One region of the Cohnella candida genome, then DNA from elsewhere that is predicted to be linked to it. Evidence: predicted binding sites of a transcription regulator. Region 1 holds the regulator's gene; the other holds the start of a gene.

Evidence for each region. Region 1 encodes NrdR, which represses ribonucleotide reductase genes. Its sites were predicted from a motif close to AACACNATATATNGTGTT; they were not measured.
Region 2: the regulator NrdR is predicted to act here: its motif matches at 2,483-2,500, upstream of EAV92_RS11190 (adenosylcobalamin-dependent ribonucleoside-diphosphate reductase).

The regions. Positions count from the first base shown of each region.
Region 1 covers NZ_CP033433.1:474,934-480,547, forward strand. The annotation lists gene ytaF (sporulation membrane protein YtaF) at 1-693, shown strand, start outside; gene coaE (dephospho-CoA kinase) at 707-1,303, shown strand; gene EAV92_RS02265 (lytic transglycosylase domain-containing protein) at 1,300-1,881, shown strand; gene EAV92_RS02270 (alpha/beta-type small acid-soluble spore protein) at 1,963-2,187, opposite strand; gene nrdR (transcriptional regulator NrdR) at 2,307-2,768, shown strand; cyclic di-GMP riboswitch class I at 2,881-2,967, shown strand; gene EAV92_RS24375 (hypothetical protein) at 3,040-3,213, shown strand; gene EAV92_RS02280 (ABC transporter substrate-binding protein) at 3,395-4,774, shown strand; gene EAV92_RS02285 (carbohydrate ABC transporter permease) at 4,852-5,614, shown strand, end outside.
Region 2 covers NZ_CP033433.1:2,355,773-2,361,386, forward strand. The annotation lists gene EAV92_RS11190 (adenosylcobalamin-dependent ribonucleoside-diphosphate reductase) at 1-2,407, opposite strand, end outside; gene EAV92_RS11195 (DEAD/DEAH box helicase) at 2,808-4,499, shown strand; gene EAV92_RS11200 (YqhG family protein) at 4,496-5,380, shown strand; gene EAV92_RS11205 (hypothetical protein) at 5,548-5,614, shown strand, end outside.

The DNA of each region.
Region 1 (5,614 bases):
TTCACATCGCTGATTCTGCTGTCTTTCGCCGTCAGTCTCGACGGGTTCGGGGTCGGGATCACGTACGGCGTACGTAAAATCAGAATCCCGATTCCGTCGGTCATGATCATCTCGGTCTTTTCCGGATTGGTCATCTTGTTGTCGATGACGGTGGGTAATCTGCTCGTCAAATGGATGTCCCCTCACGGCGCGTCGTCGGTCGGCGCCGTTATCCTCATCGGGATCGGCATTTGGGCACTCGTCCAATTCGCCAGAGGCGGCGACTCCGATGACACGGAACGTGCGGCGGGCAGATCGAAAAGGGCTGCCGCCGGCGCCGAGAAAGCAGACGATTCGCCCGTACCCTTGAAGAGGGAGCTATGGACGTTCGAAATCCGGCAGTGGGGCATCATCATCCAAATTCTCCGCACGCCTGCGGCCGCGGATATGGACCGGTCGGGTACGATTTCCGCCGGCGAAGCTTCTCTGCTCGGTGCAGCGCTCTCGCTGGACGCGTTCGGAGCGGGAATCGGAGCCGCGATGGTCGGTTTTCCGCCGCTGTTAACGGCTGCCTTGATCGCCGCGTCGAGCGGATCGTTCTTGTGGATCGGAACGCGCGTCGGCTTCCGCGTATCGGGCTGGAGATGGGTCCGGCGACTGACGGTGCTGCCCGGCATTATTCTCATCGCCATGGGACTATTCAAACTGTTATAGAAGGAAGATGCACATGAACATCGGACTAACGGGAGGTATCGCCACCGGGAAAAGCACCGTGGCGAGCCTTCTTGCCCGGCGCGGCGCTCTGCTGATCGATTTGGACCGCATTGCCCGGGAAATCGTGGAGCCGGGACAGCCGTCTCTCGAAGCGATCGCCCGGGAGTTCGGACAAGCCGTATTGCAGCCGGACGGCACGCTTGACCGGAAGAAGCTCGGCTCTATCGTGTTCGCCGATACCGATCGCCGTAAAGCGCTGGAGAGAATTACGCACCCGGCGATCCGCGCCGTCATGAAAGAACGGATGCAGGCATACGAATCGGAGTTTCCGGAGCGGCTGACCGTGGTGGATGTTCCGTTGCTGTATGAATCTCAGCTGACTTCGTATTTCAGCAAGGTCATGGTCGTCTACGTTCCGCGTGAAGAGCAGCTTCGCCGGTTGATCGAACGGGACAAGCTTTCGGCAGCGGAAGCGGAGAGAAGGCTGGCCGCCCAAATGGACATCGAAGAAAAGAAGCGGCTCGCGGACTACGTGATCGACAACGGCGGCAGTCTCGAGGATACGGAGCGTCAGATCGAACGGTTGTGGCGGGAAATGGGGCTGGCATGACGAAAAGGAAAAAAATCAAGGGAAAACGGAAGCGATGGTTCCTGCTCCTGCTCATCGTCGTCCTCGCGGCCTTATTCATCCGTTCCGAGTGGATCGGCCGGCTCGTGTATCCGGTGTATTACATGGACGAAATCAAGCAGAATGCGGAGCGTTACGGCCAGGATCCGCTGCTCATCGCGGCCATTATCCGGGTTGAATCGAATTTCAAGGAAAATGCGGTATCGCCCAAAGGGGCGGTCGGGATCATGCAGCTGATGCCGGATACGGCCAATTGGATCCTGAAGCAGGAAAAGTTCGGGGAAATGACGGTCGAGGATGCGGGACAAAGCGCCGACGCCGGCATCCGGCTGGGCACTTGGTACGTGAAGGAACTGCGCCGGCAATTCGGAGACAGCCTGCCCGTCGTGCTGGCCGCTTACAATGCGGGGCCGAACCGGGTCAAGCAGTGGCTGAACGATAAGGTGTGGGACGGCAGCGAGAGCACCGTGCGCGATATTCCTTACGGAGAGACTAGACATTACGTACAGCGTGTGATGTATTATTATAAGAAGTATCAGAAGATTTACGACGAGAAGTGAGCTTCCCGGCCTATATTAAAGAGGAAGCCTTGAAGCGCTTCCGCCTCAAAGCTTCCCTTTATTTAAGACAAATTGTTGCGATTAGCGGTTTGCACCGAATTGACCGGCAAGTTGTTGTTCGGCGATTTGGACCAGTTGACGGGTGATGTTACCCCCGATACGGCCGGCGTCTCTTGTAAGGATGTTACCGTAGTAGCCGTCCTGCGAAAGGGTTACGCCCAGGGATTGAGCTACTTCATATTTCATTTGGTCCAGGGCTTGGTTCGCTTGGGGAACGACCAGTTGGTTGCTGCGGCGGTTGCTCATGATCTTCACCTCCTTGCGGTTGGTAATCGTATTGTGTCCGTTTCCTCAGGTTTCATGATAGGAGAATGTTGGAATTAAAATCTTTTTTTCGAGCTTGCGAAAGGGGTCCCTTCCGAATCATGAAATGTCCGTACTGCGACTACAACGGAACCAAAGTGCTCGACTCCAGGCCGGCCAACGACAATAAGTCGATCCGCCGCCGCCGCGAGTGCGAGAAGTGCAACCGTCGCTTCACGACGTTCGAGACCGTGGAAGAAACGCCTTTGGTCGTGATCAAGAAGGATGGCAGCCGCGAAGAGTTCAGCCGGGACAAGGTCCTGCGCGGGCTGCTCCGAGCCTGCGAGAAACGCCCCGTTTCCGTTGGGCAGCTGGAGGTCATCGTTTCCGACGTCGAACGCGAAGTCCGCAACACGGCCCTCGCGGAAGTCGAGAGCCGCGTCATCGGGGAGCTCGTGATGGAAATGCTGTATCCCGTCGACGAAGTGGCTTACGTCCGTTTTGCGTCGGTGTACAGGCAGTTCAAGGACATCAACATGTTCCTGAAGGAACTGAACGGACTCATCAGCAAACACGGCATGTGAATCCATCCGCCGAGTTAGGATTGCCGATCGTCGATACATTCATGCGAATTGATCAAATCCTATTGACCGGAGCGGAATGAACTGATATCGTACGGATATAAGCGCATAAACCCGCTGATAAAGGCAAACTTGCCGAAAGGCAAGGACGCAAAGCTATGGGTCTAATGTTCCTCGGGACGATGACTGCCAAGCCGCCAAAGGGGTGTTTCCTCACCCTCATTGGCTTCCGATGAAGGGTTTTTTATCGTTAAAACACGATAGGGGGAAAACAATGCGTTCTTACATGATGCCGAGCGCCAACGGAGGCGTAGACACCTTAAGCGATCGCGAGCTGGAAGAGCTCGTTTACGACATCGTGGAAAACATGGCCGAACAAGATATCCGCGAGCTGTGCCTCGCGCTCGAGATGATTTGCTGCCATATGCGGCCGGCCGTTTATCATTGATTTCGATTCCGATTCCGATGCAGCGAATACTCGTTGCATCTTTTTTTGTTGCGATAAGCCGAGCCAACTTCCTTCATGGAGAGTTATCGATGTTGAGTTTTCGTTATTTCATCCGAATCCCGGGTTCTATATGCTGAAAATAGAAAGCGCATCCAATATGATCCAAAACGGAGGGTTAAGGATGAATTTGTTGCAAAGACGGCTGAGCGCCGGACTCGCCATCGTGATGACAGTCGCGATGCTAGCCGGATGCTCAGGCAAATCGGGCGGCGGCTCGGCAGAAAGCACTATGAAGGCGGAACCGTCCGCTAAAGCGAGCGCGAGCCCCTCGAGCGGACAGGCGGCGCCTTCCGCCAAGCCATTCGAAGGCAAGACGATTAATCTGGTCACCGCCAACCATCCATGGGCCGACGCCATCAAACCGCTGATACCGGATTTCGAGGCGGCAACGGGGATGAAGGTCAACGTACAAGGTTATTTCGAAGACCAGCTGACCCAAAAACTGACGGTTCAATTCACCGCGGGTTCCGAAACGCCGGACGTTTTCATGTATCGCCCTTTGCAGGAAGGCAAGCTGTTTTTCAAAAACGGCTGGCTGCAGGCGCTGGATGATTACGTGAACAAAGATCCCGCATACGATTTCGCCGACATTTCCAAATCCGCAATCGGGACGGCCACGGTCGACGGCAAACTCGCCGGCATCCCCATTATCTCGGAACAGGAAATTTTGTATTATCGCAAAGACCTGCTGGAGGCTGCGGGCATTCCGGTTCCGAAAACGATCGATGAGTTGGTCGCCGCGGCGAAGAAGCTTCATGATCCCGGTAAGGAGATGTATGGATTCGTTGCCCGCGGGCAGCGTTCGCCGCTCGTCACGCAGGTGTCCTCGTTCCTGTACTCGGAAGGCGGAGACTTCATGAACGGAGACAAGGCTTCGATTAACACGCCGGAAGCGTTAAAGGCCTTCACGACGTACGGCACGCTTCTGAAAGACTACGGCCCTCCCGGTGTTCTGAATATGTCCTGGCCGCAAGCGTTCGGCATTTTCGGCCAAGGGAAGGTCGCTTTCCTCACGGACGCGAATTCGCTTTACAAGAACGCTACGGATCCGTCCAAGTCCCAAGTGGCCGACAAGGTGGGTTTTGCACCGTTTCCGGCGGGTGCCGCGGGATCCAAGCCGTATAACATCACCTCGTGGGGATTAGCCATCAATGCCAAATCCGTCGACAAAGACGCGGCTTGGGCATTCATCCAGTGGGCAACCAGCAAAGAAATCGTGCTGAAAACCCAGGAGAAAGGCAACCCGGGAGCGCGCACTTCCGTCTGGGACAACCCCCAAGGAACGACGGGATTTCCGCCGGAACTGGTGGCCGTCATCAAGGAAAGCGTGAAAGGCGGCATCGACCACGATCGTCCCACCGTCATCAACGTCGGGGAAGCGCGCGACGCGGTAGGCGAAATCGTGCAGAAGATCATTACCGGCGAAACGAACGTGCAGCCCGTCGCGGATAAAGCGAACGAAGCGCTGCAGGCGGTCATCGATAAGGACAAAAACAAATAAAAGCCGAACGGTCAAAAGGGTCATTCCATGGCCCTTTTGGCTTATACGGCAACGGCGAAGAGAGGAAGGAGAGTCCCATGCCCTACAACTGGTTCGACCGAAACCTGAAATGGATTTACGTGCTTCCGGCGGTGGCATTCGTGCTCGTGATGATGCTGTTTCCGATTCTGTATACCGTCCGCATCAGTTTTTACGAATGGAGCATGTCCGCGATTACCCCGCCCAAATGGGTTGGGCTCGATAATTACGCAGCCTTGCTGAAGGAGAGCAGATTCTGGCACGCGGCCGGTTCGACCTTGTATTTCACGGTTGTCGCTCTCGCGGTCGAAGTCGTGCTGGGCGTCGCGATCGCGCTGCTGCTCTCGCGCGAATTCCGCGGCAAAAACCTGGTCAAGACGGTATTCTTGCTCCCGATGGTGGCGACGCCCGTCGCGATGGGGCTTGTCTGGCTGTTGATCTACGAGCCGACGATCGGCGCGGCCAATTTGATGCTCAAAGCCATCGGGTTAAAACCGATGCTCTGGCTCGGCTCTCCGGCCCAAGCGATCCCTTCTCTGATCATCGTTGACGTATGGCAGTGGACGCCGATGATTTCCCTCATCGTCATGGCGGGATTGGCCACGATTCCGAGAGAGCCTTACGAGGCTGCGGACGTGGACGGCGCCGGCAGATGGAAGAAGTTTGCGTCCATTACGCTTCCGTTGCTGCGACCGACGATCCTGGTCGCCGCCATGCTGCGGCTGATCGACGTGCTCAAAACCTTCGACATCATCTACGCCACCACGCAGGGCGGTCCGGATCTTGCCACGGAGACGCTGAATATTTACGGTTACGTGCTCG
Region 2 (5,614 bases), 1.9 Mb from region 1:
CGGTGACGCCGGCATGCGTCTCGAGCGCTTGTGCGACGGCGTCCGCGATCGACTCGACGCGGTTCGGGCCGAAGCCGACGGCGCCGGATCCGCCGATGCCTTTGAGGTGCTTCACGAGCAGCTCGACTTTGTTGCCGTGGTCGCCGTACCGGAGGAACAGCGAGCAGACGCGGCCAAGCGCTTCCGCCATCGCGAACACGTCGGAGCCGGCTTTGCCGACGTTCAGGAAGATTTCACCCGGCGTGCCGTCGATGTCGTTGACCGTGATGTAGGCCATGCCGAACGGCGTGTTGTATTTGTAGGTCGCGCCGCGAAGCACTTTCGGGCGGGACTTGTATTGACGGTCGAAACCTTGTACTTGTGCCGGCGTGACTTTCGCGTTCAGCGCCGTGTTGAGCTCGCTGACGGCGGTCGTTTCGGCTGCTGCCGTAGCTGCAGGAGCAACAGCTTCCGCTGCCGGCTCTTCTTTCTTCTCTTCCTTCGCCGTGCTCAGGACTTGAACGTCGCGGCTTCCGTCGCGGTAGATCGTGACGCCTTTGCAACCGAGCTCGAATGCTTTCTCATACAGCTCTTTCGTCTCTTCGACCGTGAAGTCGGCCGGCGCGTTCGCCGTCTTGGAGATTGAGCTGTCGACCCAGCGCTGGATGGCGCCTTGCACGCGGATGTGGTCCATCGCGGACAGGCTCATCGAAGTGACGAACCATTCCGGCAGCTCTTCACCCGGATGCGCGTCCTGCCATTCCTGGGCGATCGGCACGAGCTGCTTGTCGAAGCCCAGACGGCTTTGACGGAAATATTCGAAGGCGAAGTACGGCTCGATACCGGTGGACGTGCCTACCATCGTACCCGTGGAGCCGGTCGGCGCCTGGGTGATGACGGTGACGTTGCGCATGCCGCGCTTGCTGACGGCTTCGCCGACTTCCGGATACACTTCGACCATGTTCTTCATGAAGCCGGATTGCAGGAACTTCTCGGCGTCGAACGCTTGGAAGGAACCTTTCTCGGCCGCGATTTCCGTGGAAGCTAGGTACGCTTCGCGTGCCATGAAGCCGTACAGCTTGTCGAGGAACTCCAGGGAGTCTTCGCTGCCGTAGCGGATTTCCAGACGGATCATCAGCTCGGCCAGGCCCATCGTGCCGAGGCCGACGCGGCGCTCGTTCTTCTGGTTGGCTTCGTTCTCCGGAAAATGGTACGGCGTCTTGTCGATGACGTTGTCCAGGAACCGCGTGGAGTAACGCACCGTTTTGCCCAGCTCGTCCCATGCGACGTCGTGTTTCTCTTCGTCATAGAACTTGGACAGGTTGATGGCGGACAGGTTGCAGACGCCCCATGCCGGCAGGCCTTGCTCACCGCACGGATTCGTGCAGATGATCGGGTTGAAGTACCAGCTGTTGGACATTTGGTTGTAGTATTCCATGAACACGACGCCCGGCTCCGCCGATTTCCAGGCGGACTCGATGATCGTATGCCATACTTCGCGGGCGCGGACGGTCTTGTAGTGGATGACGTTCTTGCCCGTCTTCTTCCACTTGTCGAGGTCGCCGTCCCAGATTTCGTTGTATTCCGGATCCTTGGTGTCCGGGAACACGAGATCCCATTCGAGGTCTTCCTTGACGGCTTTCATGAAGCCGTTGCTGACGCATACGGACAAGTTGGCGTTCGTCACCATGCCCGCCGTCTGCTTAACCGTGATGAAATCCATCAGGTCCGGATGCCAGTCGTTGATCATGAGCATCAGCGCGCCGCGGCGGCTGCCGCCTTGCTCGATGAGGCCGGTCGTGTAGCTGAACAGTCCGCCCCAGGAAACCGAGCCGCTCGAAGAACCGTTCACGCCTTGCACGATGGAGCGGCGAGGACGCAGCGAGGACAGATTGATGCCGACGCCGCCCCCGCGCGCCATGATTTCGGTCATTTCCGAGAGGGTTTCCATGATGCCGCCGCGGCTGTCATGCGGAGACGGAATCACATAGCAGTTGAACAACGTCAACTCTTCGCTTGCGCCTGCGCCTGCCGCGATCCGGCCGCCGGGAACGAGTTTCCAGTCGTCCAGCACCCAGCGGAATTTATCGGTCCATTCCTTCTGTTTCTCGGGAGAGGTTTCAACGGAAGCCATGGCGCCCGCAAGGCGGTCCCACATTTGCTCCGGCGTTTTCTCGATGGTCAGCGTGAGCTTCTCGACCGTGGACTCCACCAGGTCGCCGTTGCGAAGCTTCACGGTGACGTTGCGGCCTTCGCGCTTGACGACTTCGCCGACATCCTTAGCCGGGAACTTCGGATCGTCCTTGGTCAGTACGAGAACGACGTCTCCTACTTTCGTTGCGCTGGTGTCCGCGTTCTTCCACGCGTAACGATCCAAAAAAATCTTCTCGCTTAACCCTTCCAAACGCTTCGATTGCACCGTCTTCAACCCGGATCACTCTCCCGAAACCTTGATATGATTGATGTTTCATGAATTCGAGACTTTCATATGTCGTATGTAAATTGTACAACATATTGTGTACGAAAGCCATTATACTATACCACATATTGTGAAGCCATAGGACAAAAATCATAATTCCTCGAACCTTGTCAACCAAGCGCGAACGATCTCCTATTTTCTCCCTTTTGCTCTCTTTTTCGCGAACGTTTTGAATGCGCCCGTGATGCTCATACTAGTGGGGTAACTTTCCTATGACGAGGAGGACATGTCGTTGCTCACGCCCGTATCGAAGTCCGCCGGCATGCCGAACGGTGCCCCGCTGCCCCCCGCGGATCCCGCTTTCCCGAGCGCGGCCGCCGTCCCGGCGTCCGCCGAACCGCCCGCGAGAATGATCCATCCGCTGGTAGAGCTCTCGTTCGACCGCTCCGCCTTCGAAGAATTGGAACGCCGGACGGAGCGCAACGGCCCGTGGGACGATTGGACCTTGTACAAGCTCGCTTGGGAAGCGGAGGAGGCCTCTCTCGTCACCGATTTCCACGAGCTGCAGTGCCTGCGGGCGCTGCCCGCTTTCGAGCCGATGGCCCACCAGGTGGAGACGGCCCGCAAGGTGCTGCACGAAATGCACGGACGCGCCATCCTCGCGGACGAGGTCGGCCTGGGCAAAACGATCGAAGCCGGCTTGATCCTCAAAGAATATTGGGTCCGGGGACTCGTGAAAAAAGTGCTGATCCTGGTGCCCGCTTCCCTCGTGCTGCAATGGGTGCGGGAGCTCGGCCAGAAGTTCGACCTGCCCGCCGTCCCGCAGAAGAGGCTGCATTCCTGGCAGGCGGACATCGTCGTCGCTTCGATGGACACGGCCAAACGCGAGCCGAACCGTCAGCTCCTCCTGGATAACGAATACGACCTTCTCATCGTGGATGAGGCCCATAAATTGAAAAACAGGCGAACGAGCAACTACCAATTCGTCAACGAGCTCCGCAAAAAATATTGCCTGCTGCTGACCGCCACGCCCATTCAGAACGACATGAGCGAGCTTTATAACCTCATTACCCTGCTGAAGCCGGGACAGCTCGGAGAAGAGGGAGAATTCAATTCCAATTTCGTCAAAGGCCGCCGAGCCGCCAAAAACGAGGACAAGCTGCAGGAAAACCTCGGCCAGCTCATGATCCGCAACCGGCGCAGCGACGGAGGGGTGGAATTTACCAAGCGGTTCGTCACCAACGTGCCGCTGACTCTCTCCCCGGAGGAAATGGCGCTGTACGAGGGCGTAACCGACTATGTCAAACGCCATGCTTTCGCCGAGAACGGCGACCTCGCCAGCATGCTGTCCCTCGTCACTCTTCAACGCGAAGTATGCTCGAGCCGCGACGCCGTGTTCCTGACGCTCGTCAACCTGTTCAAGAAGACGCCGGAAGGCTCTCCGCTCCGCGCCCGGATCTGGGAGCTCGTCGAGCTGATCCGGGGCATCCAAGCGAACACCAAAGCGGAGAAAACGATGGAGCTCATCCGGCAAATGGACGACAAAGCCATCATTTTCACCGAGTACCGCCAAACGCAAGACTATCTGCTGCGCTTTCTCAAGGAACACGACATCCAGGCCGTCCCCTATCGCGGAGGCATGAACCGCGGACGCAAGGACTGGATGATGGACCTGTTCCGCAGGCGCGCGCAGGTCATGATCGCCACCGAAGCCGGCGGCGAAGGAATCAACCTTCAGTTCTGCCATAACATCATCAATTTCGACCTTCCGTGGAACCCGATGCGCGTCGAACAGCGGATCGGGCGCGTGCACCGCCTGGGACAGACGGAGGACGTCAAAATCTACAATTTGTGCACGCTCGGAACGATCGAAGAACATATCGTACACCTGCTCCATGAGAAAATCAATATGTTCGAATCGGTCATCGGAGAGCTGGACGAAATCCTCGAACGGCTCGAGATGGAAGAGTCCTGGGAGAAGAGAGTCGCGAAAATGGTGCTCGAGTCCTCCGACGGGGAAGATCTACGGCGCCGGCTGGACGGGCTCGGGGATTCGATGCTGGAAGCCCGGACCCAACCTACGAAAGGGGCTGCGACGTGAATCCGAAAAAAGTTCAGAAATTCGTGCTTTCTTATATAGAAGCGACGGGCTGCCACGTGATCGAGAAAAGCCCCTCCCACGTCACCGTGAAGCTGTCCCCCGAAGCCGACCGCGCGCTGACGGGGCGGCCATTCTATTGGAGTTTCATCGACAACACGGGAACCGTCCCGGAGACGATGACCTATTCCTGGATGTTCGGCAAATCCCCGCCTCCCGCTGCCGGCGTACCCTCCACCGTTCTCTCCTCGTTGATGACGACGGACGGCGGGCGGGTGATGCGGGAAGAAGTCTATTTCGGATCCCGCCGACTGACTCAACTGTTCGACGCCGTCCGTCAAGCCGGGCGCTGCGTCACCTTGTTCGAAGAGCCGCCGCGAGGCGTGCGCGATCCCTTAGGCTCGGCGCCATACACCGCCTGGCTGGGCGTGAATTTCAAAGCGGGCTTCGCCTGCGACATGAAACGGGAGGAGCTGTACGGCTGGGGCATTTCGCTGGCGACCGGGGTGATCGACGAACGGTTTTTCGACCGGCTGAAGGATACCCGGTTGACGCCCAAGCTTCCCGCGAACGTCCATCTGCTTAAGAACGGCTTGTCTTTGCGCAAAGCGATGACGCAACTCGAGAACGCGCTGGAACGCAAGCTGAAAGCCGCGGATTTTTCCTGGGCGGTGGAGGCGGAAAATCGGCGTCAGGAAGAACGAAATCGGATAAATCTCTATTACGGGCCGCAGCTCGACAGGGCCCTGGAGGATCCCGAGCAAACCGCCGCTCTGCAAACCCGGCTGAAGCAACGGGAGGAAGAGATCGACTGGCAGTACCGGCCGCGCGTCGAAGTGTCGGTCGTAAACTGCGGCATTTTCCATCTTCCGGGGATCCATTAACGGCCTTCGCCCGCTATCCCGGCGGTTCGCGAAATTCCGGCAAAAACAGAACCGGAAGCCGCGGCGAACCCTGACAGGAAGAAACAGTATTCGGCGGGGCTTGTCCCTTACAATGAACCTGTCCGACCTCCAGGAACGACAAATTCAACCCAAGCAGGTGAACTTGAATGAAGGATCCCGCTGCCAAACGTTCCCCTTATCGCATTTTCTTTATCGTTACTTTATTGTTCCTGT